4 regions of the Streptomyces sp. NPDC058691 genome follow, and region 4 is predicted to be linked to each of the others. Evidence: riboswitches for the same ligand, from Rfam matches in the RefSeq annotation. Region 4 holds a riboswitch; each other region holds the start of a gene.
The links. Region 4 has a riboswitch for cyclic di-AMP ahead of ACFWVC_RS25565 (transglycosylase family protein). Riboswitches for the same ligand answer to the same signal wherever they lie in the genome.

Region 1: linked by a shared signal. The riboswitch ahead of ACFWVC_RS26835 (NlpC/P60 family protein) and the one ahead of ACFWVC_RS25565 (transglycosylase family protein) in region 4 are both predicted to bind cyclic di-AMP.
Region 2: linked by a shared signal. The riboswitch ahead of ACFWVC_RS04640 (C40 family peptidase) and the one ahead of ACFWVC_RS25565 (transglycosylase family protein) in region 4 are both predicted to bind cyclic di-AMP.
Region 3: linked by a shared signal. The riboswitch ahead of ACFWVC_RS16415 (M23 family metallopeptidase) and the one ahead of ACFWVC_RS25565 (transglycosylase family protein) in region 4 are both predicted to bind cyclic di-AMP.

What each region holds. Positions count from the first base shown of each region.
Region 1 covers NZ_JBHXSO010000042.1:68,322-76,039, forward strand. The annotation lists gene ACFWVC_RS26815 (PspC domain-containing protein) at 1-1,028, shown strand, start outside; gene ACFWVC_RS26820 (LuxR C-terminal-related transcriptional regulator) at 1,025-1,696, shown strand; gene ACFWVC_RS26825 (NlpC/P60 family protein) at 1,743-2,816, opposite strand; gene ACFWVC_RS26830 (hypothetical protein) at 3,157-3,510, shown strand; gene ACFWVC_RS26835 (NlpC/P60 family protein) at 3,536-4,672, opposite strand; cyclic di-AMP (ydaO/yuaA leader) riboswitch at 4,680-4,843, opposite strand; gene pcrA (DNA helicase PcrA) at 5,139-7,580, shown strand; gene ACFWVC_RS26845 (M23 family metallopeptidase) at 7,629-7,718, opposite strand, start outside.
Region 2 covers NZ_JBHXSO010000004.1:115,102-122,819, forward strand. The annotation lists gene ACFWVC_RS04630 (ATP-dependent Clp protease proteolytic subunit) at 19-660, shown strand; gene ACFWVC_RS04635 (hypothetical protein) at 667-972, shown strand; cyclic di-AMP (ydaO/yuaA leader) riboswitch at 1,357-1,516, shown strand; gene ACFWVC_RS04640 (C40 family peptidase) at 1,521-1,994, shown strand; gene ACFWVC_RS04645 (GNAT family N-acetyltransferase) at 2,066-2,707, shown strand; gene ACFWVC_RS04650 (ATP-binding protein) at 2,856-3,293, opposite strand; gene ACFWVC_RS04655 (helix-turn-helix domain-containing protein) at 3,569-4,423, shown strand; gene ACFWVC_RS04660 (DUF397 domain-containing protein) at 4,438-4,689, shown strand; gene ACFWVC_RS04665 (8-amino-7-oxononanoate synthase) at 4,692-5,840, opposite strand; gene bioB (biotin synthase BioB) at 5,988-7,229, shown strand; gene ACFWVC_RS04675 (adenosylmethionine--8-amino-7-oxononanoate transaminase) at 7,222-7,718, shown strand, end outside.
Region 3 covers NZ_JBHXSO010000020.1:47,170-54,887, reverse strand. The annotation lists gene ACFWVC_RS16440 (permease) at 1-542, opposite strand, end outside; gene ACFWVC_RS16435 (endonuclease/exonuclease/phosphatase family protein) at 768-3,215, shown strand; gene ACFWVC_RS16430 (helix-turn-helix domain-containing protein) at 3,302-4,189, opposite strand; gene ACFWVC_RS16425 (hypothetical protein) at 4,350-4,988, opposite strand; gene ACFWVC_RS16420 (hypothetical protein) at 5,003-5,182, opposite strand; cyclic di-AMP (ydaO/yuaA leader) riboswitch at 5,986-6,125, shown strand; gene ACFWVC_RS16415 (M23 family metallopeptidase) at 6,137-7,438, shown strand; gene ACFWVC_RS16410 (hypothetical protein) at 7,565-7,718, opposite strand, start outside.
Region 4 covers NZ_JBHXSO010000039.1:20,581-28,298, reverse strand. The annotation lists gene ACFWVC_RS25590 (D-arabinono-1,4-lactone oxidase) at 1-941, opposite strand, end outside; gene ACFWVC_RS25585 (peptidylprolyl isomerase) at 1,239-1,736, opposite strand; gene ACFWVC_RS25580 (GNAT family N-acetyltransferase) at 1,834-2,472, shown strand; gene ACFWVC_RS25575 (aldo/keto reductase) at 2,510-3,517, opposite strand; gene ACFWVC_RS25570 (ThuA domain-containing protein) at 3,602-4,282, opposite strand; cyclic di-AMP (ydaO/yuaA leader) riboswitch at 4,655-4,864, shown strand; gene ACFWVC_RS25565 (transglycosylase family protein) at 4,869-6,017, shown strand; gene ACFWVC_RS25560 (SAM-dependent methyltransferase) at 6,222-7,037, shown strand; gene ACFWVC_RS25555 (putative bifunctional diguanylate cyclase/phosphodiesterase) at 7,034-7,718, shown strand, end outside.

The DNA of each region.
Region 1 (7,718 bases), on a different contig from region 4:
AGCCGCGCGACGCCCGCTCGTGGCTCGCCGGACGCCGGCCCGACCGGGGCCAGATCGTCGCGCTGCTCGCGCTCGCCGTGGGCCTCGGCATCCTGCTGGACAACCTCGACCTCGGCGCCGCCAACGCCTATGTCTGGCCGCTGCTGCTGATCGGCCTCGGCGTCGCGCTGGTGTGGCGGCAGGCGGACAACGCCCGTCGCGCCCGCTGGGCCGAACTGAGCCGCGGCAAGCGGCTGCTGCCCGTCGCGCGCGGCGCGGCCGGGGTGATCCTGGTGGGCGTCGGGGTGACCGGCTTCCTCGTCGTGCAGGGCTCGGTCAGCCACCTCGGCACCATCCTGCAGGCGGCGCTCGCCGTGCTCGTCGGGGTCGCGCTCATCGCCGGCCCCTACCTCGTCCGGATGACGCAGGACCTGTCGGCGGAGCGCCTCGCGCGCATCCGGGCCCAGGAGCGGGCCGAGGTCGCCGCGCACGTCCACGACTCGGTCCTGCACACCCTGACCCTGATCCAGCGGCACGCCGACGACCCGCGCGAGGTGGCCCGGCTGGCCCGCGCGCAGGAACGCGAGCTGCGCGCCTGGCTCTACCGCCCCGAGGGCAACGGCCGCGAGGACGAGCCGACCACCCTGGCCGACGCGGTGCGCCGGGCGGCGGCGGAGGTGGAGGACGCGCACGGCGTCCAGGTCGAGGTGGTGTGCGTCGGGGACTGCCCGCTGGACGAACGGCTGGTCGCGCAGATGCAGGCGGCCCGCGAGGCCATGGTCAACGCCGCCAAGTACGGTGGCGACGAGCCCGTGCAGGTGTACGCGGAGGTCGAGGGGGACAGGGTCTTCGTGTCCGTCCGCGACCGCGGCCCCGGCTTCGACCTGGACGACGTACCGTCGGACAGGATGGGCGTACGCGAGTCCATCATCGGCCGGATGAGGCGCAACGGCGGCGAGGCGCGGCTGCGCCCCGCGCCGGGCGGGGGGACGGAAGTGGAGCTGGAGATGGAGCGGCAGCAGGACTCGGGATCAGGGAGACCGTCATGAGCAGCGAGCGGCGTGTACGGGTGGTCCTCGTCGACGACCACCGGATGTTCCGGACCGGGGTCCAGGCCGAGATCGGCGAGACCGAGCGGACCGGCGTGGACGTGGTCGGCGAGGCCGCCGACGTCGACCAGGCGGTCACGGTCATCACCGCGACCCGGCCCGACGTCGTGCTGCTCGACGTCCATCTGCCGGGCGGCGGCGGGGTCGAGGTGCTCAAGCGCTGTGCGGGACTGAGCGCGGCCGCCGAACACCCGGTGCGGTTCCTGGCGTTGTCGGTCTCCGACGCCGCCGAGGACGTCATCGGCGTGATCCGCGGCGGGGCCCGCGGCTATGTCACCAAGACCATCACCGGGCCCGACCTGGTCAGTTCGGTCTTCCGGGTCGCCGACGGCGACGCGGTCTTCTCGCCCCGCCTGGCCGGCTTCGTCCTGGACGCCTTCGCCTCCACCGACGCCCCGCCGGTCGACGAGGACCTGGACCGGCTCACCCAGCGCGAGCGCGAGGTGCTGCGCCTGATCGCGCGCGGCTACGCCTACAAGGAAGTGGCCAAGCAGCTCTACATCTCCGTCAAGACGGTCGAGTCGCACGTCTCGGCGGTGCTGCGCAAGCTCCAGCTCTCCAACCGGCACGAACTCACCCGCTGGGCCACCGCCCGCCGGCTGGTCTGAGCGCGGCGGACCACGCGGGGGCCGGCGATCGGTCGGGGGCCGGCGATCAGGCTGGGCGGGCGGCCCCCGCGAAGGGCATCTGGTCGACGGGGGCGATCTTCACCACGTCGCCGGTGCGCGGGGCGTGGATCATCATGCCGTTGCCGATGTACAGGCCGACGTGGCTGATCCCCGAGTAGAAGAACACCAGGTCGCCGGGTTCGAGTTCGGAGCGCGAGATGCGGCTGCCGGTGTTGATCTGGGTGTAGGTCGTGCGCGGCAGTTCGACCCCGGCGGCCCGCCATGCGGCCTGCGTGAAGCCCGAGCAGTCGTACGAGGACGGGCCCGTGGCGCCCCAGACGTAGGGCAGGCCGAGGGAGTCGTACGCGAAGGACACGGCCCGCGCGGCGCGGGCGTTGGGGGCGACCGCGGGCGCCAGGGCCGCCCGTGAGCCGGCGGAGACCGCGCGGCCGGCCCGGTCGCCGGCGCCGGCGGTGCCATGGGCCTCGTCCGCCAGGACGGCGGCGCGCTGCCCGGCGGTCAGCCCGTTCAGCAGGCGCTGCGCCGAGGCGAGCCGCTCCTGGACGGTGCGCTTGTGGCGGGCGAGCTCGGCGCGGGACCGGCGCAGCTCGGTGAGCTCGCTGTCGGCCTCCTTGCGCAGTTGCTCGACCTCGCGCTTCTGGGCGCCCAGGGCGTGCAGCGCGGCCGCCTGACGGCTGCTCATGCGGTCCAGCAGCCCGGCGCGTTCGAGGTACTGGTCGGGTGAGGAGGCCAGGGCGAGCTGCATGGCCGGATCGACGCCGCCGGTGCGGTACTGGGCGGTGGCGATCGACCCGAGGCCGTTGCGGGTGCGGTTGAGGCGCTCGGTCCTGCGGGCGAGCTCGTTTTGCAGGTCCTCGATCCGGTGCTGGACCGTGTCGGCCTTCTCCTTCGCGCCGTTGTACCGCTCGGTGGCCTGCTCGGCCTCCTCGTACAGCCGGTCCACCCGGGCCTTGGCCTCGGAGGTGGTCAGCCGGGGCTCGGCGTGCCCGGCCTCACCGAACACCGTCACCGAGGCCGCTCCCGCGATGGCGAGGGTGGCGGCCGTGCGCGCGGTGGAGCCGGTGAGAGTGCGCTCCTTGGGCTTTCTGTGCGACGCCACGCGCCGTCACTCCTTCCGAGCTGCCGGACTTGCTGCCCGCGGCCCGGCGGCGGACGGACGGGGAGCCGCGCCGCCGCCGGGCCTTCGGCGGGGGTGACCGATGCCGACGGCGAGTCCCGCCGGCAGTGGGGATCGGCCACCTGGTGCAGGACGCTAAACCTGTGCGTCGCCGGACAGCGGTGCAGTGTGCGGGACTGGTCCGATTCGGCCGCTACCTGCCATCCGATGACCGCTGTTCGACGGGTGACCCGGTCGCTTGCGGTCCAGCCGTGACCGATGTGCCGGAAGTGGCCCACCTCGGTGCCGAGTGCTGATACGGGCGTGACTAGGGTCCTGAGCCATGGACATAGTCATCAATCTCGTCGTCGGCCTGCACATCATCGGCATCGCCGCCCTGCTCGGCGGCTTCCTCACCCAGATGAAGGCCATGGGCCGCGGCGAGGCGCGCTTCGTGCCGGGGATGCTGCACGGGGCGCTCACCATGCTGGTCACCGGCGCGCTCCTGGTCGGCCTCAACCAGGCCGACGACCAGCCGGTGAACAACGTCAAGATCGGCGTGAAGCTGGCCGTGCTGGTGGTGGTCCTCGGCCTCGTCTACGTCAAGCGCGACGAGGAGAAGGTGTCGGCGGCGGCCTTCGGCACGGTGGGCGCGCTGACCACCGCCAACATCTTCATCGCGGTGCTCTGGACCTGAGTCCCTTCGCGGGGAGGCGCGGGACTCAGGCCATCCGGGCGTAGCCGTAGATCGGCATCTCGGTGATCGGGGCGATCTTCACCACGGTGCCCGTGTGGGGTGCGTGGATCATCTGGCCGCCGCCGATGTAGAGGCCGACGTGGGTCACGTCCGAGTAGAAGAAGACCAGGTCCCCGGGTTGCAGCTGGTCCGCGGTGACGCGCGAGCCGAAGTCGACCTGGTCGTAGGTGGTACGGGGGATGGAGACGCCGGCGGCGGCCCAGGCGCCCTGGGTCAGGCCGGAGCAGTCGAAGGAGTTGGGGCCGGTGGCGCCGTAGACGTAGGGCTTGCCGATCTGGGCGCGGGCGAAGGCGATCGCCTTCTCGGCCTTGGCGGCGTACGTGCCCGGCGCGGCCGTGGTCGAGCCGCCGGACGTGTCCGAGGACGAGGACGTGCCCCCGGCCGCGTTCCGCGCCGCCTCCTCCTTGGCGGCGATGGCGCGGGCCTTGGCGGCGGCCTCCTCCTCGCGCTTCTTCTCCAGGGCGGCCAGCCGCGCCTTCTCCTGCGCGGTCAAGGTGTTGAGCAGCTTCTGCGCGTCGGCCAGCTTCTCCTTGACCGCCTTCTTCTCCGTGGCCAGCCTCGTCTGGGCCTCGGTGAGCTTCTGCAGGCTCTGCACGGCCTCCGTGCGCTTCTGCGTGGTCTCCGCCTGCTGCGTGCGGAAGGCCTCCATCGCGTGCTCCTGGCGGTCGGACAGGCGGTCCATCAGGTGCGCCTGGTCCAGGAACTGCTGCGGGTCGGAGGTGAGCAGGAAGGTCGTCGTGCCGTCCAGGCCGCCGCCGCGGTACTGCGCCGTGGCGTACTCGCCTATCGTGCGGCGGGCGTCGTTGAGCGTCTGCGTCTTGCGGGCCACCTGGTCGAGCAACTCGTCCGCGTGCGACCGCTGCTTGTCGGTCTGCTCCTTGGCGCCGTTGTAGCGCTCGGTGGCCGCCTCGGCCTGGTGGTAGAGGGCGTCCACCTTGGCCTTGACCTCGGTGATGGAGGGTTTGTCGGGGGAGGCGGGCGCCGCGCTGGCGCTCTCGCCGAAGAGGGTGACGGTCGCCAGTGCGGCGGTCGTGAGCCCCACGGCCGTGCGCGGGCCGGGGACGGTGAGCATGCGGGGTCGCGGCTTGCGGTGCGTCGCCAACTCGGGCGGCTCCTTCCGTGGACCGCCTACCGGGTTAGCTGTCGGGTTCGGGCTTCGGAAGGCCGCCCTACGGTCGTCCGGGCACACGCGCGGTGCGCCCGTACGGACCGATTCACCCCAAAGTGGTGGGTCCCCGGCTCCGGCGGTCGCCGGACTCAGCGGAGGCGGCCGTGACGGCTCGGTCGCCGCCGTTCGGTGCGGACCGCCTGATGCGGCACGGTAGTCAACTGGGGTGGCTCCTGGGAAGGCTGGTGTTCGAATTGTCCGCAATCATTTCGTGACCTTTACGCTCCGGGCCGTTGTCCGCCCCTCCGGCGGCCCTTCTGTGTGGGTGCGAGGCCGCTTCGACGGGGGTGCGACGCCCTCCGGCAACCCTCCCCGGTTCTCGCCCGCGTGCCTTCCGCGCCCGCCGGGCTCCCGGAAGCGGCGCACCGCTGTCGGTCCCACCGCCTAGACTCGGGAGGCGATGAGCAGCCTCTTTGACGACAGCTTCCTGGCCGGCTTCGAACCGAGGGAGGAGCACCCGCCGCCGCCCCCCGAGGAGGAGGCCGAGGCGGTTCCGCACGACCTCTTCGAGGGGCGCTTCGACGCGCCCGCCGACCGGGACGCGTACTACCGCGACGGCGCGCCGCGCCCCGCCATCGACCCCGCGGCTCTGCTGGAGGGGCTCAACGAGCAGCAACGCGCCGCCGTGGAGCACACCGGCTCCCCGCTGCTCATCGTCGCGGGCGCCGGCTCCGGCAAGACCCGGGTGCTCACCCACCGCATCGCCCACCTGCTGGGCGCCCGCAAGGTGCACCCCGGCCAGATCCTCGCGATCACCTTCACCAACAAGGCCGCGGGCGAGATGAAGGAGCGCGTCGAGCAACTCGTCGGCCCGCGCGCCAATGTGATGTGGGTCTCCACCTTCCACAGCGCCTGCGTCCGCATCCTGCGCCGGGAGTCCAAGAAGCTCGGCTTCACCTCCAGCTTCTCCATCTACGACGCGGCCGACTCCAAGCGCCTGATGGCGCTGGTCTGCCGCGACCTGGACCTGGACCCCAAGCAGTTCCCGCCGAAGTCCTTCAGCGCCAAGGTCTCCAACCTCAAGAACGAGCTCATCGACGAGGAGACCTTCGCCGACCAGGCCGAGAACCCCTTCGAGAAGAAGCTCGCCGAGGCCTACGCGATGTACCAGTCGCGGCTGCGCGAGGCCAACGCGCTCGACTTCGACGACATCATCATGACCACGGTCAACCTGCTCCAGGTCTTCCCGGACGTCGCCGAGCACTACCGGCGCCGCTTCCGCCACGTCCTCGTCGACGAGTACCAGGACACCAACCACGCCCAGTACACCCTGGTGCGCGAGCTGGTCGGCACCGGGACGGGGGACGCGGAGGAGGGCGGCGAGGGGCCCGCCGAGCTGTGCGTGGTCGGTGACGCCGACCAGAGCATCTACGCCTTCCGCGGCGCCACCATCCGCAACATCCTCCAGTTCGAGGAGGACTACCCGCAGGCGCGCACGATCCTGCTGGAGCAGAACTACCGCTCCACCCAGAACATCCTGACCGCCGCCAACGCCGTCATCGAGCGCAACGCCTCCCGCCGCCCGAAGAACCTGTGGACGGAGGCCGGCCAGGGCCCGGTCATCACCGGCTACGTCGCCGACCAGGAGCACGACGAGGCGCAGTTCATCGCCGACGAGATCGACCGGCTCACCGACGCCGGTGACGCCCGTCCCGGCGAGGTCGCGGTCTTCTACCGCACCAACGCGCAGTCCCGTGTCTTCGAAGAGGTCTTCATCCGCGTCGGCCTGCCGTACAAGGTCGTCGGCGGAGTCCGCTTCTACGAGCGCAAGGAGGTCCGGGACGTCCTGGCCTACCTGCGCGTGCTCGCCAACCCCGAGGACACCGTCCCGCTGCGCCGCATCCTCAACGTGCCCAAGCGGGGCATCGGCGAGCGCGCCGAGGCCATGGTCGACGCCCTTGCCTCGCGCGAGCGGATCTCCTTCCCCGCGGCGCTGCGCCGGGTCGACGAGGCCTTCGGCATGGCCGCCCGCTCGGTCAACGCCGTGAAGCGCTTCAACGAGCTGCTGGAGGAACTGCGCACGATCGTGGAGTCCGGCGCCGGCCCCGCCACCGTCCTGGAGGCGGTGCTGGAGCGCACGGGCTACCTGGCCGAGCTCCAGGCCTCCACCGACCCGCAGGACGAGACCCGCGTCGAGAACCTCCAGGAACTCGCGGCGGTGGCCCTGGAGTTCGAGCAGGAGCGCACCGAGGACGAGCCCGGCACGCTCGCCGAGTTCCTGGAGCGCGTCGCGCTGGTCGCCGACTCCGACCAGATCCCGGACGACGACGAGGGCGGCGGCGTCATAACGCTGATGACCCTCCACACCGCCAAGGGCCTGGAGTTCCCGGTGGTCTTCCTGACCGGCATGGAGGACGGGGTCTTCCCGCACATGCGCGCGCTCGGCCAGACCAAGGAGCTGGAGGAGGAGCGCCGGCTCGCCTACGTCGGCATCACGCGGGCGCGCCGGCGGCTGTACGTGACGCGGGCGAGCATGCGCAGCGCGTGGGGCCAGCCGTCGTACAACCCGCCCTCCCGCTTCCTGGAGGAGATCCCGGAGCCGCTCATCGAGTGGCGGCGCACGGGATCCTCCCCGGCACCGTCGGCCTCGGTGTCGGCGGCGGCCTCGATGCTGTCGCGCTCCCCGGCCAAGGGCGGCCCGTCCGGTTTCGCCACCCGGCGCACCCAGGACCGGCCGGTCGTCGCGCTGGCGGTGGGGGACCGGGTCAACCACGACACCTTCGGGCTGGGCACGGTCGTCTCGGTCGACGGCAGCGGTGAGAAGGCCAAGGCCACCATCGACTTCGGCGACGAGCGGCCGAAGGTGCTGCTGCTGCGCTACGCGCCGGTGGAGAAGCTCTAGCGGGTCCGGGCTTAAGGCTTGGGGCGGGGGGTCTCGCGGGCCCGCCGCTCAGCGCGGGTCGAGACCGTGGCTGAGCAGCCACGGCAGCGGGTCGACGGCCGAGCCGCCGGCGGGGCGCACCTCGAAGTGCAGGTGCGG
Region 2 (7,718 bases), on a different contig from region 4:
CCCGACGGAGGTGCCGCCATGCTTCGACCGACCGCCCGCCACGTCCTGCCCGAGTTCACCGAGCGCACCAGTGAGGGTGTGCACTCCCTGGATCCGTACTCCAAGCTGCTCCGGGAACGGATCGTGCTGCTGGGCACGCCCATCGACGACACGTCCGCCAACGACGTCATCGCCCAGCTGATCCACCTCGAGAGCGCCGCCCCGGAGCAGGACATCTCGCTCTACATCAACTCCCCCGGCGGGTCGCTCACCGCCATGACGGCGATCTACGACACCATGCAGTTCGTCAACTGCGACGTCTCGACCGTGTGCGTCGGCCAGGCCGCGTCGGCCGCGGCCGTGCTACTGGCGGCCGGGACTCCGGGCAAGCGGCTGGCGACTCCCCACTCGCGGGTACTGATCCATCAGCCCTCCTTCCCGGAGGCCGTCCAGGGCACCACCGCCGACCTCGAAATCCAGGCCAGGGAACTACTGCGCAGTCGTGACCAGTTGGAGGAACTGCTGGTTCGGCACACCGGACGGGACGCGGAGCGGATCCGGGCCGACATCGAGCGCGACATGATCCTCGACGCCCCGTCCGCGCTCGCGTACGGACTGGTGGACCGGCTCACCGTCAGCCGCAAGGGCGACGGCGGGACCGGCCCGCGCGCCGTGCGGTGACCGGCCGTGCTGCCCGAACTGCCGCCGCTGCCCGCCCTGACCCGCGCGGAGGGCGAACTCATCGACACATATCTGGAGGTCGTGGATCTGCTGGGGAGGATCAACCCCGCCCGCGTCCGGGACACCTACGGCGCGCTGCGGGCCGCCCAGGCCCTGGCGGGACGCGCGGCGGAGCTGCGCGACGCGCTGACCACGATGCACCTGCGGGGGGAGAGCGAGCTGCACACCACGACGATCGAGCGCGCCCTGCGCGTGCTCGACGGGGAGCGGCGTACCCGGCTGGTCACCCTGCCCCTTCCACCGTCGCACTGACGGACCGTCATCTTGAGTCGACGTCAGATCGGGTCATCCACCGGTCTGTCACGCGGCGCCACAGGCTCGACACGAAGTAGCACCGAATGGACTCGCCCGATCGTTGTACGTCACGTCGACACGCGAACGGTCCCGACTTGCGCGCTTCGGCCGCACACAACCGGAATCTGACGCTCCATCGCAGGTGTTCGACTGGTTTCGAGTCGTCAGACGGCACTCCTGAGACCCGAGTCCACCCGAATAGGTGAGTCGTGAAGAGACTCACATTCGACCGGATGAGCTATGTCCTGACCAGTTCTGTGAGTAACCATCCCTTCGACGACAAGCCCCCGTCATCCGGCGGGGCGGTCCGCGCGGACGCCGAGTCCTGCCGCCGTCGCGGACGCCAGGTCGACACCGAACGCAACGGCAGGAGCGGAGGACCCGAGTACGACGGGACCGGCCCACGGGCCGATTCCTTGGGGTGAAGCCGCACCAGCGGCCGGGCATCTTCGCCTGCCCGAACCCGACAGGTCATCCTTCGCAGGCGGACGACGAAGGGTTTGCGCATGATCGCGCCATCAGCCATGTCCGCGGTTCTCTCCCGGCTCGGGGCGGTCTCCGCCCTCACGGCGGCCGCCGTCGCCGGTCCCGCGGTCCTGCCGGACATGGCCCAGCACGCCGAAGCCGTGACGATCCGGGCCAAGGCACTGAAGGTCGCGGCGTCGAAGAAGGGCTCCCCCTACCGGTACGGGGCCACCGGCCCCCGCAGTTTCGACTGCTCCGGCCTGACGCTCTACTCCTTCAAGAAGGTGGGCAGGAAACTGCCCCGCACCGCCGCCGCGCAGTACAACAGCACACGCCACATCCACCGTTCCGACCGCACCCGCGGTGACCTGGTGTTCTTCCACTACGGGAGCAGCATCTACCACGTCGGGATATACGCGGGGCACGGGCGGATCTGGCACTCCCCCAAACCCGGCGGCCGGGTGCGGCTGGAGAAGATCTGGACCCGCAGCGTCTGGTACGGCCGTGTGAAGTGACCCGGCGCCGCGGGGTCCCGGGCCGCCCACCCGGGGGCCCCGCGGCGTACCGGCCCGGCTAGCGTGGGGCCATGACGCTGCAGCAGTTGCTCGCCGATGCCGCCAAGGGCGTCCTCCCGCCCGCCGACGGCTCGGTGACGATCGTGCCGCAGCCCTCGGCACGCGACGCGGGCGTCCTGGCCTTCACGGCGCATTCCGTGGTCTTCGCCGACGCCGACCCCGGGCGCATCCGGGAGCTGCTCCCGCCCGGCGACCTGTCGGCACCGCTCAACCCGCCGTTCCTGACCGCCCTGTGCGGGCTGCTCGGGCGCCGGGTGAACAACATCGACCTGCTGGCGACGGCCACCGCCCTGCCCGGCCCGCCGGCCGGACCCCCGCTCGCCCTGCGGGAGACCACCGGCCGCGAGCATCCCCGCGCCGCGCGGGCGCTGCGGCACCGGGACGAGGTACGCGTGTGGACGGTCCCGGGCGGCACGGTGCTCATCGGGCGCGGAGTGGCGGGCCGGTGGGAGATGGCCGTCGAGGTCGAGCCCGCGGCACGCGGCGCCGGGCTCGGCCGCCGGCTGGCCTTGGAGGCGCGCCGTCTGGTGCCGGGCGGCGAGACGCTGTGGGCGCAGATCGCCCCGGGCAACGCGGCGAGCGTACGGGCACTGCTGGCGGCCGGCTTCACGCCCGTCGGCGCCGAGGCGCTGCTGGTGCCCGCACACGACTGAGCGCCTCAGGGCCGGGCACCGGCCGGCAGCTCCGCGCCCAGGGCCGCCCGCATGCCGCCGCCGGCGCCCTGGTCAGTGCGGGGCTCGGGTGGGTCTGGTGCCCAGGATGACGGCGGAGTCCCCGGTGGTGCCCCTCGGGGCGCGGCGTTCACTCCACCGGGGCGGCAGCCGCCACCCACGGCAGGGTGATCCAGACGGTCTTGCCGCCATCGACGGTGGGCGTGACATGGAGCCGGCCCCCGGCCTCGGCCGTGAGATGACGGATGATCACCATGCCGCGGCCGTTGTCCTGCTGGACGGCGGCCGGCAGCCGCTGGGGCCAGCGGGGGTGGCTGTCGGTGACCCCGATCCGCAACTGCTCGTCGCGGTCGAGCCGGACGTCGAGGGTGAAGGTGGGCGACTGGCCGAGGGTGTGCAGCACGGCGTTGGTGGCGAGTTCGGAGACGATCAGCCGGACGGCGTCGGCGGGCGACGAGTCCTCCGTCATCCCCCACTCCGCCAACAGGTCGCGCACATAACGACGGGCCGTGGGTACCGAGGCAGGGTCGCTCGGCAGGGTGACGGATGCTTCCTGGTGGTCTGCCATGGCGACGCTGTCCCTTTCCCGCCGTGACCGGGACTCCGGCGCGCGCCTGTCCGGGCCGCGCGCCCGGCCGCCGGCGGCCCGTACTTCCCATACGGGCCCACCGGCTTCCACGCGCCAGAGTGCCACTCATCGTGCCGTTAAACAGGTGCCACCACAGCTATATGCATATATCTGTCGCTCAAAGCGGTGAACTCTGCTACGAGAGAACGTATTTGCGCGGCAGACTTCGCCCGGGGACCGGCGAGGGCTGCCGGGGAACCAGGAGGTACACAGTCATGCAGCAGGTGCCGGCGGTCCGCCGCCGCAAGATCGGCTCCGAATTGCGCCGTCTCAGGGACACGGCCGGACTGACGAGCGGCGAGGTCGCCCTCCGGGTGGGCTGGCATCAGTCCAAGGTGAGCCGCATCGAGACGGGTCGCAGCGGCGTGCGCCCGGAGGACGTGACCGCGTTGCTGGACGCGTACGGCGTCCGCGATCAGCGACTGCGCGACATGCTGGCGGCGCTGGCCGGCGGCGAGGGCGTCCGGCGCGGCTGGTGGCACGAGTACCGCGAGGAACTGCCCTCCACCTACCGGGACTTCATCAGTCTGGAGACCGACGCCTGCCGCGCCCGCACCCTGGAGACCACCGTCGTGCCGGGGCTGCTGCAGACCCCGGACTACGCCCGTGAGCTGACCCGTTCGGTGCTGCCCCAGCTGGGTCCGCGGCAGATCGCGACGCTGGTGGACGTCCGCATGACGCGTCAGGCGGTGTTGCGGGCGTCGCCGCCGCTGGAGCTGTGGGCGGTGCTCGACGAGGCGGTGCTGCGGCGCAGGGTGGGGGGCCCGGAAGTGATGGCGGCGCAATTAAGCCATCTTGTGGAGCTCGGTTCCCTGCCTCATGTGCATCTGCAGGTACTGCCTTTCTCGGCCGGGGGCCATATCGGCGTCACGGGGCCTTTCGTCATCTTCTCGTTTCCGCGCATTGCTGATCTGGATGTTGTCGTTCTCGACCAGTTGACGAGTAGTCTCTATCTGGATCAGGAAGAGGACATCAGGGCGTACGGTGCTGCCTTCAATCGATTGCGCTCCCATGCCCTGTCGAGTGAACAGTCGCTGTCCTTCATCACCGGTATCGGCAAAGGCGCGTAAGGAGGCACACCCCCATGTCCAGCGCACTGCCTCAGTACGTTTCCTCCAGTGCGTCCCTCTTCGGCGTGAATTGGCGACGCAGCAGCTACAGCACGGCGGCGAACAACTGTGTCGAGACGGCACTCGTCCCCTCGGGGCCGCTCTCGGGACAGCTCGCCGTCCGCGACTCCAAGGATGTGCGCGGCCCGGCCCTGCTCTTCTCCCCCACCGAATGGAACGCGTTCCTGACCGCCGTGCGGACGGGAACCCTCACCGAACGCCCCTGAGCTCAGCGGCGTGGCGGCGCCGTACGGACGATCGTCCCGACGGCGTCGCCGATCTCCCGGTCCGTCAGGTCGGCGCGCGCGGTGAGCCGCAGGCGGGAGATCCCGTCCGGCACCGACGGCGGCCGGAAACAGCCGACGGCGAGCCCCGCCTCCCGGCAGTCCGCGGCCCACTGGACCGCCGCCTCCGGCGAGGGCGCCCGCACCGACACCACGCACGCGTCCGGCGCGGTGGCGTCCAGCCCCGCGGCCGCCAGCCGTTTGTGGAGTTCACCGGCCACCTCCCGGGCCCGCCCGGCGCGGTCCGGCTCCCGGCGCAGCAGCCGCAGCGCCCCCAGCGCGGCACCCGTGGCGGCGGGCGCGAGGCCGGTGTCGAAGATGAACGTCCGCGCCGCGTTGACCAGATGCCCGATGACCCGGGCCGGGCCGAGCACCACGCCGCCCTGGCTGCCCAGCGCCTTGGACAGCGTGGCCGTGCACACCAGCCCCGGCGCCCCCGCGAGCCCTGCGGCCGCCGCCGCTCCCCGGCCGCCGTCACCGAGGACGCCGAGCCCGTGCGCGTCGTCGACCAGCAGTGCGGCCCCCGCCTCGGCGCACGCCGCCGCCAGTTCACCGAGCGGTGCCGCGTCGCCGTCCACCGAGAAGACCGAGTCGGTGACGGCCACGGCCGGCCCGTCGTGCCCGGACAGCGCCTTGCGCACGGCGCCCAGGTCGGCGTGGGGGACGACCTCGGTGGCCGCCCGGGAGAGCCGGCAGCCGTCGATGAGCGAGGCGTGGTTGCCCGCGTCGGAGACGATCAGGGTGCCGGGCTCGGTGGTCAGCGCGGTCACCGCGGCGAGGTTGGCGGCGTACCCCGAGGCGAGGACCAAAGCCGCCTCGAAGCCGCAGAAGGCGGCCAGTTCGGCCTCCAGTTCCGCGTGCAGTTCGGTGCTGCCGGTGACGAGCCGCGAACCGGTGGACCCGGCACCCCAGCGCAGGCAGGCGTCGGCACCCGCACGGGTGACCTCCGGGTGCCGGGCCAGGCCCAGGTAGTCGTTGGAGGCGAGGTCGAGCAGGGCCGAGTCCGAGGGCCGGGGCCGCAGGGTGCGTACCAGCCCCGCCGCGTCGCGCCGTTCGGCGTGCGCGTCGATCCAGTCGAACGGGTCGCGGGCCATGGTCGTCCCCGGGGTCGGTGTCGGATGTCCTCAGCACCGTAGTCTGCCTCGCCGCTTCGCACGGTGTGGTGATCCACACACCCTGCGCGAGCGGTCTTGTGGGGTGCCTCATTGGCTCACGGTCGCCGTGTGCGTCAGGATCGCCGCATGGATCTGCTCAATGGGTTGGTGGAGAAGGGGCTGCGCCGTGAGCTGCCCACGCGCGAGGAGGCCCTCGCCGTGCTGGCCGGCTCCGACGACGAGCTGCTCGACGTGGTGGCCGCGGCCGGCAAGGTGCGCCGCGCCTGGTTCGGCCGCCGGGTGAAGCTGAACTACCTGGTCAATCTCAAGTCGGGGCTGTGCCCCGAGGACTGCTCGTACTGCTCGCAGCGGCTCGGTTCGGAGGCCGGCGTCCTCAAGTACACCTGGCTGAAGCCCGAACAGGCGGCGGCCGCCGCGGCGGCGGGGGTCGCCGGCGGTGCCAAGCGGGTGTGCCTGGTGGCCAGCGGACGCGGCCCGACCGACCGCGACGTGGACCGGGTCTCGAAGACCATCGAGGCCATCAAGGACCAGAACGAGGGCGTGGAGGTCTGCGCCTGCCTCGGCCTGCTCTCCGAGGGACAGGCGGGCCGGCTGCGCGGCGCGGGCGCCGACGCGTACAACCACAATCTCAACACCTCCGAGGCGGTCTACGGGGACATCACCACCACGCACACCTACGCCGACCGCGTCGACACGGTGCAACAGGCCCAGGCCGCGGGCCTGTCCGCCTGCTCCGGCCTGATCGCGGGCATGGGCGAGAGCGACGAGGACCTGGTCGACGTCGTGTTCGCCCTGCGGGAGCTGGACCCGGACTCGGTGCCCGTCAACTTCCTCATCCCCTTCGAGGGCACACCGCTGGCCGATGAGTGGAACCTCACCCCGCAGCGGTGCCTGCGCATCCTGGCGATGGTGCGCTTCGTCTGCCCCGACGTGGAGGTCCGTATCGCGGGCGGCCGCGAGGTGCACCTGCGCACCCTGCAGCCGCTGGCGCTGCACCTGGCCAACTCCATCTTCCTGGGCGACTACCTCACCAGTGAGGGCCAGGCCGGCAAGGCCGACCTCGACATGATCGCGGACGCCGGCTTCGAGGTGGAGGGCGCCGGCACGGTCACGCTCCCCGAGCACCGGGCCGACGTCGCGGACGCCGTGGCGGCCGCGGGATGCGGCTCGCACACCGGCGGCTGCGGCTCGCACGGAGCCGGGGACGGCGGCGGCTGCGGGCCCTGCGGCGGCCACACCGCGTCCGCCCCGGTCCCGGCGGGCACTGCGATCCCGGCGGCCGCGTCGGCCACGGCGGGTGCCGCGCGTACGGACCTGGTGGCGGTGCGCCGCCGCGGCGCCGGGACGGACCTGCCGCCCAATGCCTGATCCGCTCACCCCGGCAGAGCTCCTGGCGCTGGACCGGGAGCACGTCTGGCATCCGTACGGGCCCATGCCGGGCCGCCAGGAACCCCTGGTCGTCGAGTCCGCGGCCGGGGTCCGGCTGCGGCTCGCCGAACCGGTCGAGGGGAGGACCGAACTCGTCGACGGCATGTCCTCGTGGTGGTCGGCGATCCACGGCTACAACCACCCGGTGCTCAACGAGGCGGCGCGCGGCCAGTTGGACCGCATGAGCCACGTCATGTTCGGCGGGCTCACGCACGAGCCCGCCGTCCGGCTCGCCGCCCGCCTAGTGGAGATCACCCCGGAGCCGCTGCGGCACGTCTTCCTCGCCGACTCCGGCTCCGTGTCGGTCGAGGTCGCCGTCAAGATGTGCCTGCAGTACTGGCGCTCCCTCGGGCGGCCGGCCAAGCAGCGCCTGATGACCTGGCGCGGCGGCTACCACGGCGACACCTGGCAGCCGATGTCCGTGTGCGA
Region 3 (7,718 bases), on a different contig from region 4:
AGGGAGGCGGCGAAGCGCGCCAGGACCACCATGGGCTGTCCGGGGAAGGCCACCGCGGTCGCCGTGAGCACGACGGGGTTCACTGCGGGCGCCGACAGCAGGAAGGCGAGCGCCGCCGAGGGTGCCACGCCGCGGGCCATCAAGCGCCCGGCGACGGGCACCGAGGCGCACTCGCAGCCCGGCAGCACCGCCCCGGCGATCCCGGCCACGGGCACCGCCAGCGCCTCCTTCCTCGGCAGCGCGCGCTCCAGGAAGGACGCCGGCACGAAGACCGCGATGGCGGCCGAGATGACCGTGCCCAGCACCAGGAAGGGCAGCGCCTGCACACACACGGCCAGGAAGACCGAGGCCCAGGCGCGCAGCCACGGCGCGTCGAGGGCGCCGGCCAGCGGGCCCTGGGCGGCCAGCGCCAGGATCATGCCGCCGACGAGCAGTTCGAGATCGCGGGCCTGGGGTCTCTTCCGCCGCCGGCCTCCCCGGCGGGGCTGCCGGTCCGGCTCCGTCCGATGGGCGCTGCCGCCCACGCGTTCCGTCGGGATCATCGTCAATGTGGCCCCCCGCGCCTGAACACCTCTTGCCGGACGTCGAACAACCGGGTCATGTTCGCACGCCTGCACGTTCGTTCGGCGTCCCGATCTTTTGGGGCGCGACGTCCAGATTTAACCTGAACTCTCTTGTCGTGCCTGGTTCTACGCGCGTAACTTGACTCGGTCTGCTGTGCGTTGGCCCGTACCCGACGGGCTGACGGCCGTTGAAGGAGAAACTTCGTGCCGATCGCCAGACCGAGCCGATCCCGCAGCCGCGCCGCGGCGTTCGCGCTCATATCGACGGGAATCGCGACTTCCGTCGCCCTGACCGGGCTGCCCGCCGCCCACGCCGCCCCGTCCTCGTCCGCGGTCGTCGCCGAGGTGTACGGCGGCGGCGGCAACTCGGGCGCGACGCTGACGAACGACTTCGTCGAGCTTGCCAACGCCGGGACGGCTGCCTACAACCTCTCCGGCTACAGCGTGCAGTACCTGCCAGGTTCGCCGTCCGCCTCCTCCAAGTGGGGCGTGACCCCGCTCACCGGCTCCATCGCCCCCGGTGGCCGCTACCTGGTCTCCGAGGCCGCCGGCACCGGCGGTACGACCGCCCTCCCGGCCGCCGACGCCGCCGGCAACATCGCCATGAGCGGGACCACCGGCACCATCGCCCTGGTCTCCGGCACGACCCCGCTGACCTGCCTCAACGCCGCGGACTGCGCCGCCGACAGCCGCATCGTCGACGTGGTCGGCTACGGCACCGCCACCGTCCGCGAGGGCAGCCCGGTCGCCGGCGCCAGCAACACCGCTTCCGTGTCGCGCGCCTCCTCCTTGACCGACACCGACAACAACGCGGCCGACCTGACCGCCGGCAACCCGAGCCCGGTCAACACCGCAGGCCAGACCCCCGGCGGCCCCGGCGGCGACCCGGGCGACCCCGGCGACGGCGGCCCGACGGAGCCCGGCACCACCCGCATCCACGACATCCAGGGCAGCACCCGGGTCTCCCCGCTCAAGGGCCAGACCGTCACCGCCGTGCCCGGCGTCGTCACCGGCGTGCGCAGCACCGGCTCCAAGGGCTACTGGATCCAGGACGCCGACGCCGACTCCGACCCGCGCACCAGCGAGGCCGTCTTCGTCTACACCGGCTCCGCCAACCCGACCGTCTCGGTCGGCGACAAGGTGCTGGTGACCGGCAAGGTCTCCGAGTACTACCCGGGCACCGGCACGCAGTCGCTCACCGAGATCACCGGTCCGACCACCACCGTGCTCTCCAGCGGCAACACGCTGCCCGCGCCGGTCCGGCTCGACCAGACCACCATCCCGAACGCCTACGCGCCCGACGCCGCCGGCGGCAGCATCGAGAACCTGCCGCTGCAGCCGGACGCCTACGCCCTGGACTTCTACGAGGCCCACGAGGGCGAGCTCGCCCGCTTCACCGGCGGCCGGGTGGTCGGCGGCACCAACTCGTTCGGCGAGGTGTGGGTGACGCTGAAGGCGAACGAGAACCCCTCCGAGCGCGGCGGCACCGTCTACGGCTCGTACGCGCAGCCCAACACCGGCCGCCTCAAGGTGATGTCGCTGAACAGCGGCGCCCCGGTCCCGGCCGCCAACGTCGGCGACAAGTTCACCGGCGACACGACCGGCCCCATCGACTACGACAGCTTCGGCGGCTACAACCTCCAGGCCACCACCCTGGGCACCCGGGTCGACATGGGCCTGAAGCGCGAGGTCACCCGCAAGCAGAAGGACGCCGAGCTCGCGGTCGCCACGTACAACGTGGAGAACCTCGACCCGTCCGACCCGGCCGACAAGTTCGCGCGGCTCGCCGAGGGCGTCGTCACCAACCTCTCCTCGCCCGACATCGTGGCGCTGGAGGAGATCCAGGACAACAACGGCGCCGTGGACAACGGCACCGTGGCCGCCGACCAGACCGTGCAGAAGTTCATCGACGCGATCGTCGCCGCCGGCGGCCCGCGCTACGACTGGCGCTCGATCGACCCGACGAACGACACCGACGGCGGCGAGCCCGGCGGCAACATCCGCCAGGTCTTCCTCTTCAACCCCGACCGCGTGGAGTTCAAGGACCGCCCGGGTGGCGACGCCTCCACCTCGGTCGCGCCCGTCGCGACCAAGAAGGGCGTCCGGCTCTCGGTGTCGCCCGGCCGGATCGACCCGACCAGCACGGCGTGGAACAGCAGCCGCAAGCCGCTGGTCGGCGAGTTCGAGTTCAACGGCAAGCAGGTCATCGTCGTCGCGAACCACTTCAACTCCAAGGGCGGCGACGAGCCCATGCACGGCAAGGACCAGCAGCCGAACCGCACCTCCGAGGTGCAGCGCAAGCAGCAGGCCACCGAGGTCAACTCGTTCGTGAAGTCGCTCCTGGACGTCGACAAGAACGCGCGCGTCGTGGTCCTCGGCGACCTCAACGACTACGAGTTCTCCGACGCCCTGTCCACGCTCACCTCGGGCGGCGTGCTGAACGACCTGCTCACCACCCTCCCCGCCGAGCAGCGCTACACCTACGTGTTCGAGGGCAACTCCCAGTCCCTCGACCACATCCTGCTCAGCCCCGACCTGCGGCGCTTCGACTACGACGTCGTGCACATCAACGCCGAGTTCGCGGACCAGGCCAGTGACCACGACCCGCAGATCGTCCGGATGCGCCTGAGCGGCGCCCAGGCCGACGACTGACGGTCGCGGACTGACGGTCGCGTCAGCACGTGAAAGGGGGGCGGTGCCGGCCGGCACCGCCCCCCTTTCACGTGCGCGTGCGCGTGTCAGTGGCGGTCGCGCTCGTGGTGCGGGACGCCGTTCCGCAGGGCATCGTCGCCGGTCCAGGTGGCCAGCAGCTGCAGTGCGGCCTCGGAGGAGGAGCCGGGCTCGGCGGTGTGGATGCACATCGCCTGGTCGGCGTCGGCGGGGAAGACGACGTTCTCGTAGGCGAGCGTCAGGTCGCCGACGACCGGGTGGTGGTAGTGCTGGACGCCGTGGGTCCGTTCCCGGACGCCCTGGTCGGCCCACCAGTCGCGGAACTCCGTGCTCTTTATCGTCAGTTCGCCGACCAGCTCGGTCAGCCCCGGGTCGTCGGGGTATCGCGCGGCCTGCGTCCGCAGGGCGCCGACGAGTTCGGCGGCGTAGGCCGCCCACTGCCGGTACAGGTCCCGCGCGGCCTCGTCGAGGAACAGGAAGCGGGCCAGGTTGCGGTCCCGGTGCGGGAGAGCTTCGAAGTCGGTGATCAGTGCGCGGGCCAGCCGGTTGGAGGCCAGCACGTCGCCGTGGCGCCCCAGGACCAGGGCGGGGGAGCGGCCGTCCAGCAGATCCAGCACGCGGTGCACCTCGGGCCGGACCCGCTGCGGCCGGGCCGGTGGGCGGCGGCGGGCGGCGCGGCGCGGCCGTGCCAGCTCGAAGAGGTTCGCCCGTTCGTCCGCGTCCAGCCGCAGGGCCCGGGCCACGGCGTCCAGTACCGCGTCGGAGACATTCTGGTGCCGGCCCTGCTCCAAACGGGTGTAGGAGTCGGTGCTCACCCCGGCGAGCCGCGCCAGCTCCTCCCGCCGCAGCCCCGGCACCCTGCGCGCCGTGCGGCTGACCGCCACCCCCGCGTCCTGAGGGCTCAGACGCGCCCTGCGGGTCCGCAGGAACTCCCTGAGCTCGGCGTTGTGCTCCATGTCCTTCAGTATGGGCGGCCGGTCATGCCTCCGCCCGGCTTCGCGTCCCCGCCCAGGTCGCGGGCTTTGCGCGGGGGGTTCTGGCGGGGCTTCTGGCGAGGGCTTCGGCGCGGTGCCGGCCCTGGGCGTGCGCGGCGTGCGCGTCATCCCGGGGGAGGAGCTAGAGGCCGTCCTCCAGGTGCCGGAGGCGTTCCTGGAAGTGGTCGAGGCGGGCACGCAGGGCAGCGGCCTCGGCGGCGAGCTCCTGGCGGAGAGGAGGGGTGTCGGCAGGCTGCGGGGCCTCGCCGGTGACGTTGACGCCGGCGCCGGCGAGCCGGCCGAAGTCCGCCGGGCGCAGCACCCACAGGCCGGCCGCGCAAGCGTGGCAAAGGGCCTGGAGGGCGCGCCAGCCCGGCAGGCCGGTGCCGGCGCGCACGAAGACCCGCGCCGGGCGGCCGCAGCGGCAGGCCGCCATGCGGACGGTACGCACCCGCTGGCGGGCGTAGCGCATGCCGCGTTCGTACCGGGTGTACTCGCCCAGCACGCTGACCTGCAGGATCACCGCGTCACCGCAGTCCGTGGCGCAGGTCAGCGCTTGCGCCTCGGCGGCGGTGTGCAGGCAGTAGAAGCCGCAGTCGCAGCCCCGTCCCGGGCTGGCGTGCCGCCTCCCGTAGCCGCACCGGGCGTCGTCCAGGACGCCGTACACGATGCGCCCGCCGAGGGAGACGCCACGGAAGCCGACGCGCGTACCGTCCGCGGAGAGCATCGGGAAGGCCAGCTTCCAGCCCGTCGGCGGCACCGCCGTCCGCTCCTCCGGCAAGCGGCGCCCGATCCTCACCGGACCGCGGCCTCGGCGGTCCCGGTCCCCAGTGCCGCGGTGACGTCCGTCTTCGGGGCCGTCACGGCCGTCACGGGCGTGGGGGCCGTCGCGTCCTCGATCTCCCTCACGAAGCCGGGCGGCTCCTCGCCGGTCTCCTCCGCGTAGCCCTTGGCCAGTGCCTTGCCCAGCTTCATGCCAGCCTCCAAGATCGGGCGAATCCGCCGTACTCGGGCATGATGACGCACCCGCTCGGCCGTCGCATAGGGGGCGTGGGGGCTCCCCGCCGCTCGCGGACGGCTCCGGATGTGCGCCCGTGCCGCCCCGCGACGGGCGGCAGGCGGACGAGGCGACGAGCCGTGTGTGCGGGAGTGATTGATGTGCCGGAGTGGCCGACGGCACAGCGCCGCGCAGTGGGTCCCGGACCGCCACGAAGCCTAACATGCCCTGATTCGGCTTATTTTGCCCATCACTCGGGATAGACCATGCGGAGTCGAAGATGTCAAGGGTGACGATCCTCACGGCCCCGCCGCATGGTGCTCGGAATACCTGAGGGGCCGCGCTGTCGGCCCGTCGCCCGCCGCCCCCGGCCGCTCCACCCTCCGGCGGTGCCCGCCGCTCTCCGCCTGGCGCCCTGCGGCGGCCGTCCGCAGTGTCACGTTCACCGGCGATCCGTGGCTTGAAGTGCATCGCAGGCTCATGCCGCGAGCCGGCGCGGACTCCGCCGTGCGGCGTCTCGGGACCCGCCCGGAACGGGTGTTGGGCGGCTGGGATGCAGGGTGACCCTCACTCCCCGTGAGCAGATCACTCCCTTCCGCATAACGACTGATGCACACTCACATCTCCCGCAGGTCACGGCAGTCACAGCGGAATGTACCGATCTGCCCTTTCCATCCCCATAGATTCCCCGTGTGAACTCGCCGAAGCGGCTTGGAATTGGCTGCCGCCTCTATTAACGTTCGATAACGCAGCGCGGTCACCCGTCGCCCGCCAGGGCGGCGCCGTGCGCTTGCTGAATCCCGTTCGCGGGAACCGGGGAACCACTTCCTGGGGTGAATCGGGGGCCTTTCACGGTCCTCGTAGGGGACCTTCCTGCTCCGAACCCGTCAGCTAACCCGGTAGGCGAGAAGGAAGGAAAGGAGTGCGCCCGCGTGGCGTCGAACAAGCCTGCCCTGATACCCGGACAACAGCAGCAAGGAACCGGGTACACCAACCCCGAGTGGGACACCGCCGAGTGGAACATGGCCGCCGGCTGGAATCCCCCGGCCACCGAGCAGGCTCCGCCGACGAAGAACGCGATAGACGGCTGGGACACCGCGGAGTGGAACTTCGCCGCGGGCTGGGTCGAGGAGGCCCTCGCCGCGGCCCCCGCCCCGGGGCCCGTTGCCGAACCCGTCGCGCCTGTCACGCCCGTCGCCCCCGTGCCCGAGCCGCGCAGCGCGGTTGAAGCCGCCGCCTTCCTCGACGAGGCGTACGGCACCCGCGAAGCGGACACGGACCACGACACGGACCTCCGGGACGCGCACGTCGCCCAGCCCTTCCCCTCGTTCGGCGAGCCGGAGGCGGCCACCGAGCCGTGGAACCCCACCGAGGAGTCCACCGCCCCCGTCCGCGGCCGGCACCGGGTGGCCAAGCAGCGCGGCCTGAGCCGTGGTTCGGCGGTCTTCGGCGTCGCGGCCGTCGCCGTGCTCGGCGTCGGCGGCGTCGCGACCGCCGAGGGCAAGAACCCGCTCCCGGTCTCCCTTCCCAACATCCCCGAGGTGTCCAAGGTGCCCGGGCTCGGCGCCCTGGTCGACAGCGAGCCCGCTGCCAAGCCCGTCGCCCAGGCCCTGAGCCCGGACGCCGGCGAGACGCTGCGCACCCGCATCCTGGACCAGGCCCAGCAGCAGCGGAACGCCGCCGACGAGGCGGCGCGGTCCGCCGCGCAGCAGCAGGCCGCCGCCAAGGCGGCCAAGGCCGCCGCCGCGCAGCAGGTGCGCGAGGAGGCCGCCGCCAAGAAGAAGGCCGCCGCGGAGGCCGCGAAGAAGGCCGAGGCCGCCCGGCTGGCAGAGCTCGCCAAGAGCTACATGCTGCCGCTGACCTCGTACACCCTCACCGCGAGCTTCGGGCAGTCCAGCTCCCTGTGGGCCAACACCCACACCGGCCAGGACTTCGCCGCCCCGACCGGCACCCCGGCCAAGGCCATCCACAGCGGCACCATCACCGAGGCCGGCTGGGCGGGTTCGTACGGCTACCGCATCATCCTGACGCTCGACGACGGCACCCAGCTCTGGTACTGCCACCTCTCCTCGATGCTCGTCACCTCGGGCAAGGTCTCCACCGGCGACACCATCGGCCGCGTCGGCGCGACCGGCAACGTCACCGGCCCGCACCTGCACATCGAGGTCCGGCCGGGCGGCGGCGACCCGATCGACCCGATGCCGTGGCTGCGCAGCATGGGCATGAACCCCTGACCTGAACCTCAGATCCGACGCGGCGCGAGCGTCGTACGCACGGACCCCGGCGGCCTGGTGGCACCCCCGACACCAGGCCGCCGGTCCGTGGTTGTCGTCCCCTCGATCCCGCGATGCCTCGATGCCTTACGGGATGAGGAAGTTGTAGACCTCCGAGATCCGCGGCGGCCCGCTCGGTTCCGGGAACCCGGACTCCTTGGCCGCGGGCATCATGATCACCAGGTAGGCCTCCAGCGCCTCCACGGAATTCCACACGTTCACGATCCGCAGACCGTCGTTG
Region 4 (7,718 bases):
AAGTGCTCGCGCACCTCCCACAGGGCGTCGAACGCCGCCGGGGCGTCCGCGCGGTCCACGAAGTACTCCGACTGGATCTCCTCGCCGCTGCTGGGCGTGAACTCCATGCGGAAGTGCGGCAGCCGCTCGTACCACGCGCCGACGTCGCCGTTCTGCGGCGTGCAGTGCTCGGCGGGCATGCCCGGGACGGGGTGCCGGGGCCCGTCGGCCAGGACGGCGCCGTACCACTCGCGCGGCGCCGGGGCCGGGGGCGCGGAGGGGTCCTCGACGCGCTCCTTGAGCCACACCTGTTCCAGCAGGGGGTCCTGCCAGCGCGTGAACGCCGACACGCTGTAGCCGGCGGACATCACTTCCGCGAAGCTCCGCCCCAGTTCCTCGCGCGGCATGTCGTCGTAGACCCACTGGCGCACGGAGAAGGCGGGGACCAGGTCGAGCGTCAGGTGCGTGACGACGCCGAGCGCGCCGAGCGCCACGACGGAGCCCTCGAAGTCCGGCTCGCCGCGGCGGACCTCGACCTGCTCGCCGTCGGCGGTGACCATGTTCAGCGCGCTGACCGCTCCGGCCAGGCACGCGTTCGTGGTCCCCGAGCCGTGGGTGCCGGTGGAGCACGCGCCCGCCACGGAGATGTGCGGCAGGGAGCCCAGGTTGTGCAGGGCGAAACCGGCCCGGTCGATCGTCCCGGCGATCTCGCCGAAGCGCAGGCCCGAACTCACGGTCGCGGTACGCGCACCGGCGTCGATGTCGACCACCGCGGGCAGCGCCGCGGTGGAGACGTGGTCGCCGTCCGTGTCGGCGACGGTGCTGAAGGAGTGCCGGGTGCCCAGCGGACGGATCCGCTCGGAGCGGGCCACGATCTCCTGCAGCGCGCCGACGGACTCCGGGGTGTGGAGCCGCCGCGCGTGGAAGGCGATGTTGCCGCCCCAGTTCCTCTCCGCGGACATCGTGGTCGTTCCTCTCCTTCGTACGGCGCCCGGCGTGCCGTGAGGCGGCCGGGCTGGTCGGCGCCGTCCCGGTCGGGGGCCGGGCGAACGGCCGCACCAAGGGCGACCAGCACCGATGTCGAATCGTACGCCGCCCCCCTGCGTTCTCCGGGAGCGGGGGAGACGCGCGAAAGGGCGCGGAAGGCCGACGAAGCTGAGGAAGGGGGAGCGGAAGCCGTACCGGAACGGCGGCGCCGTCGGGCGCCCGGCACCGGAGGCCGCGCGGGGCGGCCGGGGTGCCGGGCGGCGGGACGTGGGTCAGGCGACCGTGCCGGACTTCGCGATCTCGACGCGGGCGCTGGGGGTGCCGCTGCGCGAGCCGAGCGACTCGATCTTCTTGACGATGTCCATGCCCTCGACGACCTCGCCGAAGACGACGTGCTTGTTGTCCAGCCAGTCGGTGACGATGGTCGTGATGAAGAACTGCGAGCCGTTGGTGTTCGGGCCCGCGTTGGCCATCGACAGCTGACCCGGCTTGGTGTGCTTGAGCTGGAAGTTCTCGTCGGCGAACTTCGCGCCGTAGATGCTCTTGCCACCGGTGCCGTTGCCGGCGGTGAAGTCACCGCCCTGGAGCATGAAGTCAGGGATGACGCGGTGGAAGTGCGAGCCCTCGTAGCCGAAGCCGTTCTCGCCGGTGGCGAGCTCGCGGAAGTTCCGCGCGGTCTTGGGCACCACGTCGTCGAAGAGGGTGAAGACGATCCGTCCGGCGGGCTCGCCGTCGATCGTGATGTCGAAGTACACGTCGTTGTTGCTCATGCCGACATTTTCACATCCCCGGTCGCCACTCCCGACCGCGCCCCGCGCGGGACACGCAGTTGACCAGCCGCGCGGCGGTGCGCATAGCATCCGGGGCATGCCGGAAACCGTGACCTTGCAGGGCGGACACGTCCGCCTGGAGCCGCTCACCGCGGACCACGCGGACGGGTTGCTCCGCGCCGCCCAGGAGTCCCGCGACACCTACGGATTCACCAAGGTGCCCGAGGACCTGCCCGCCATGCGGCGGTACGTCAGCGACGCGCTGGCGGAGCAGGCCACCGGCGCCGCCCTCCCGTTCGCCGTGGTCGACACCGCGCGCGGCACCCTGGTCGGCTCGACGCGCTTCCTGGACCTCGACTACTGGACCGTCACCCCGGCCTCGCCCGCGGGGCGCGCGACTCCGCGCCCGGACGGGGCGCCCACGGTCGCCGAGATCGGCAGCACCTGGCTGTCCGCCTCCGCCCAGCGCACCCCCTGCAACACCGAGGCCAAGCTCCTGCTGCTCACGCACGCCTTCGAGACCTGGGGCGTGCTGCGCGTCACCCTCAAGACCGATGCCCGCAACGCCCGCTCGCGCGCCGCGATCGAGCGCATCGGCGGACGCTTCGAGGGCATCCGCCGCGCCCACGTGCCGGCCACCGACGGCACCGTCCGAGACAGCGCCTACTACTCCGTCGTCCAGGACGAGTGGCCCGGCGTCCGTGCGGAGCTGGAGGGCCGCCTCCGGAGGTCCTGACGGCGAGGACCCCCGGAGGCGGAGCCGCCTGCGAGACCTACGGGATCTCGACGCCGGCCAGCGCCGACAGACGGTCGATCTCGGCGAGTTCGGCCTCGGTGAGAGGCGCGGCGTCGAGGGCGGCGAGGTTCTGGTCGAGCTGGGCCACGCTGCTCGCGCCGATGAGGACGGAGACCACGCGAGGGTCGCGCAGGACCCAGGAGAGAGCCAGCTGCGCGAGGGTCTGACCGCGTTCGCCCGCGAGCTTGTTGAGGGCGTGCAGCAGGGTGAGCTTCTCGTCGGTGAGGGCGTCGCGCTTGAGGAAGTGACCGAGGGCCATACGGGAGTCGGCGGGGACGCCGTCGAGGTAACGGTCGGTCAGCTGCCCCTGGGCGAGCGGCGAGTAGGCGATGAGGGCGGTCTCCGTCTCGCCGACGGCGTCCAGGACGCCCGCCTCGGGGCCGCGCTGGAGCAGGCTGTAGGCGGCCTGGTGGATGAGCAGCGGGGTGCCGAGCCCGCGCAGGATCTCGGTGGCCCGGCGGTGGGCGTCCGCGGGGTAGTTGGAGATGCCGGCGTACAGTGCCTTGCCCTGGCGGACCGCGGTGTCCAGGGCGCCCATGGTCTCCTCAAGGGGCGTGTCCGGGTCGAAGCGGTGGGAGTAGAAGACGTCGACGTAGTCCAGGCCCATGCGGCCGAGGGACTGGTCGAGCGAGGCCAGCATGTACTTGCGGCTGCCCCACTCGCCGTACGGGCCGGGCCACATGTCGTAGCCGGCCTTGCTGGCGATGAACAGCTCGTCGCGGTACGGGCGCAGGTCCTGGGCGAAGAGGGTGCCGAAGTTGGCCTCGGCCGAACCGGCGGGCGGCCCGTAGTTGTTGGCGAGGTCGAGGTGGACGACCCCGCGGTCGACGGCACGGCGCAGCACGGCGCGCTGGGTCTCCAGCGGCGAGGTGTCGCCGAAGTTGTGCCACAGGCCCAGGGAGACGGCGGGGAGCAGGACCCCGCTGCGGCCGGTGCGGCGGTACTGCATCGAGGCGTAGCGGTCTTCGGCGGCGAGGTAGGGCACGCGGGGGCTCCCGGTCGGTGTGTCGGTGTGGCGATGTAAGAAAATGTTCGGGATTGGGAGGCTACCCCTGGGGGTTCTGCCGTGTCACCCGGGTTCGGGGGCGCCCCATGCGCCGCCCCCGGCCCAGGTCACACCGCCCAGGAGGTGCCGCCGGAACGCGGGGTCGGCGTAGGCCTCCGGGGTGTGGCCGAGCGCGGTGTAGAAGCTGCGGCCGGTCCCGGTCTCCCGGCACCAGACCAGCGGGTGGTCCGCCCCCATCCCGCCCCCCTCGTACGTGGACTCGTCGGCCGAGGCGAGCACCCGCACCCGGCCACGGGGGGAGGCGCCGAAGTCGTACCACTCGTCGGTGAGGGTCCAGGCCGAAGGGAGGTGCGCGGTGGCCGGGTGGCCGTGGTCCTCCACGCGCAGCACGCCCGGCTGTATCTCCGGGTGCCGGGTGAAGCGCGCCCCGAGCAGTTCCCCGTACCAGGGCCAGTCGTACTCGGTGCACGCCGCGGCGTGCACGCCCACGAAGCCGCCGCCTCCCTCGACGTACGCCCGCAGGGCGGCGCGGGCCGCGCTGTCGAGCACCTCGCCGCTGGTCGACAGGAAGACCACGGCCGCGCTGCCGGGCAGGCCCGCGGTGAGTGCCGCGGGGTCCTCGGTCGCCTCGACGGTGAAACCGTGCTCCTGTCCGAGATCCCGGAAGGCGGCGATGCCGTCGGGAATCGATGCGTGCCGGTAATCGGTTGTCCTGCTGAACACGACGACGTGTGCGGGCTCCATGACGCCATCCTAGAAGGCGGGTTGGAACGCCCCATGTCATGCCTTATCCGGCATCGAAGGTCGTAAGCGGACATATGTATCCACAGTGCATGCGTAGGCAATAGGCACGTGATGGGTGTCACGCGATGAACACGCTGCGGCAGGTTTGAGCGACCGAGCGTCGATTTAAGTTCCCCATATTCACCACATGTGCACGGCCCTTCGCCCGGGGTCATCATTTCGCCTACACAGAGCGGACACTTCTCACGTAAAGTCACAGAATTCATTGATCGACTTGCCGGTCGGCGATTGCTGTGATTTCGGACCTTGCCGGGGTGCGATTGCGTCGTTTAGCTTCCAAGTCCCGCAGGCCGGATGCCGGCGGGAATTCTTCCGAGTGGAACGCCTAATCCTGCCGCCACTCGTAAGCCGGATGACGAGACCGCACGGCAGGAGCGGGGGACCCAGGTAAGCGCCGTTCCGTGTCACGGGACGGCTTGGGGTGAAGTCGCAGCGACGTGCCTTTAGTTGGCATGCCTCAACGCGGCCGGGCATCTCCAGCCCGAACCCGACAGCTCACCTCGTAGGCGTCGGAGAGGAATTCCCCATGCCCGCAAAGGGAAAGCACCGTCGTCAGCGGACCAGCCGTTTCGTCCGCATCGGCGCATTCGCCGGCACCACGAGTGCCGCCATTGCCCTTCCGGTCGTCGGCGCCACCGGCGCCCACGCCGCTCCGGTGAGCGTCTGGGACAAGGTCGCCAGCTGCGAGAGCACCAACAACTGGGCCATCAACACCGGTAACGGTTTCTACGGCGGGCTGCAGTTCACCCAGAGCACCTGGGCCGGCTTCGGCGGCACCAAGTACGCCGCGCGTGCGGACCTCGCCACCAAGGCCGAGCAGATCGCCGTGGCCGAGAAGGTCCTGGCCGTCCAGGGCCCGCAGGCCTGGCCGGTGTGCGGCCCCCGGGCCGGTCTGACCAAGGCGATGGCCGACACCTCGGCCACCCCGGAGAGCGTCGCGGGCACCACCACCCCGAAGCCCGCCACCCCCAAGCCCACCACCCCCGGGAACGGCACCGAGGCCGGCAAGCCCACCGACTCCGCCCCCAAGCCGGGCACCGGCGACCAGTACAAGGTCGTCGGCGGCGACACCCTCTCCACGATCGCGGACACCCAGGACGTGACCGGCGGCTGGCGCGCGCTGTACGACACCAACAAGGCCGTCATCGGCGGCAACCCCAACCTGATCTACCCGGGCCAGGTTCTGGCGCTGGGCGGCAAGGCCGCTGTCACGACCCCGGCCAAGCCCGCCACGAGCACGCCCGCCCCGGCCAAGCCCGCCTCCACCTCCGGCTACACCGCCCCGCTGGACCACGTCACGCTGGGCACCCCCTACCACCAGGCCGGGTCCATGTGGTCGAAGGGCTACCACACCGGTGTCGACTTCATCGCCTCCACCGGCACCAAGGTGAAGTCGATCGCCGCCGGCACCGTGGTCTCCGCCGGCTGGGGCGGCTCGTACGGCAACCAGGTCGTCGTCAAGCACGCCGACGGCAGGTACTCGCAGTACGCGCACATGTCCTCGCTGTCGGTCTCGGCCGGCCAGACCGTCTCCGAGGGTCAGCAGCTGGGCCTCTCGGGCGCCACCGGCAACGTCACCGGCCCGCACCTGCACTTCGAGGTGCGCACCACCGCGTCGTTCGGCTCCGACATCGACCCGCTCGCCTACCTGCGCGCGCACGGCGTCAGCATCTGAAAGACCTGACGCCCCGTCATCCGGCGGCAGTATGTGCCCTGTTCCCCGCACCGCGGGGGGCAGGGCACTTGCCGTTGGCGAGTGACCGAAACGGATCGAATATTTCCATTTCAGGTTTCCTCTCGAACGAACGATCAGTAGCCTCTGAGCCACACGGCCGTCCGCACGGCCGGCCGCCCTGATCCCGACGAGCTGGAGCCGTTGATGGAGCGTCCTGCCTGGGCCCCCCAAGGCATCGACCTGTCCGTGCCGAGCGTGTCCCGCATCTATGACTACTACCTGGGCGGCTCGCACAACTTCGAGGTCGACCGGGAGGCGGGACGGCGGGCGATCGAGGCCTTCCCGGGTCTGCCCAAGATCATGCAGGCCAACCGGGCCTTCATGCGCAGGGCCGTGCGCTTCGCGGTGGACGAGGGCGTCACCCAGTTCCTCGACATCGGCTCCGGCATCCCCACCTTCGGCAACGTCCACGAGGTCGCCCAGGCCGCGAGCCCCGGCGCCCGCGTGGTGTACGTCGACCACGACCCGGTCGCGGTCGCCCACAGCCGCGCCGTGCTGGACGGCAACGAGGACGCCGTGATCGTCGCCGCCGACCTGCGCTCCCCGCGCGACATCCTCAACAGCGAGGAGACCGGCCGGCTGCTGGACCTCGACCGCCCGGTGGCCCTGTTGCTGGTGGCCGTGCTGCACTTCATCGAGGACGCCGACGACCCCGCCAAGGCCGTCGCCGAACTGCGCGACGCGCTCGCGCCGGGCAGCCTGCTGGTCCTCACCCACGCCTCCGTGGAGGGCGGGCCGCGCCGGCCCGAGGAGGGCGAGCGGGTGCAGAACGTCTACCGCAGCGCCAGCTCGCCGCTGATCATGCGCTCGCGGCACGCGGTGGAGGCGTTCTTCGACGGCTTCGAACTCGTCGAACCAGGCCTGGTCTCGGCGCCCCTGTGGCGGCCGGACGGCTCGGACGACGACGAACTCGACCCGGTCGTCTTCAGCGGGTTCGCGGGCGTCGGCCGTAAGGCGTGACCGTGACCACGGAACCCGGCCCGGAGCCGGAGCCCGCCGACAGCCTGCGGCGCTTCGCGATCATCTGGAGCCGGGCGATCTACCCGGCCACCGCCACGTCCATGACCCGCGGCGAGTTCGAGGAGTACCTGCTCCCGCTCGCCGCGCGGCTGGAGGCGGCCCTGCACGCCCAGCCCTTCGACGCGCGCGCCGGCGCGGAGATCGGCTCGGCGCTGGTGGCCGCGCACTGCACGGACCCCGAGGCGCTGCCCCGCATCCTCGGCGTCGTGGACGCCTACCTGCTGCTGTACTCCCCGCTGGACCCGGCCCTGCCCGCCGACGAGGGCCGTACCCGCTCCGCCCGGCTGCAGCACTGGATCGCCTACGGCTACGCGGGCGCGCTGCGGGAACGGACCAGGACCGAGCAGGAGGCCCTGTCCCGGGCCGCGCTCGCCGCCCGTACCGCCGTCGAACAGGCGCTGCACGAGAGCGAGGTGCGGTTCCGCGCCATCTTCCAGGGCGCCTCCATAGGCATCGGCATCGCCGACATGGAAGGCCGCATCCTCGACGTTAACGACGCCCTCACCGCCATGTTCGGCGGCCTGGAACGCCGCATCCTCAGCAGGAACGTCTACGACTGGGTGCACCCGGAGGACGCCCCCGAGGTCTGGGAGATGCAGCGCGGGCTCAACCGGGGCGAAC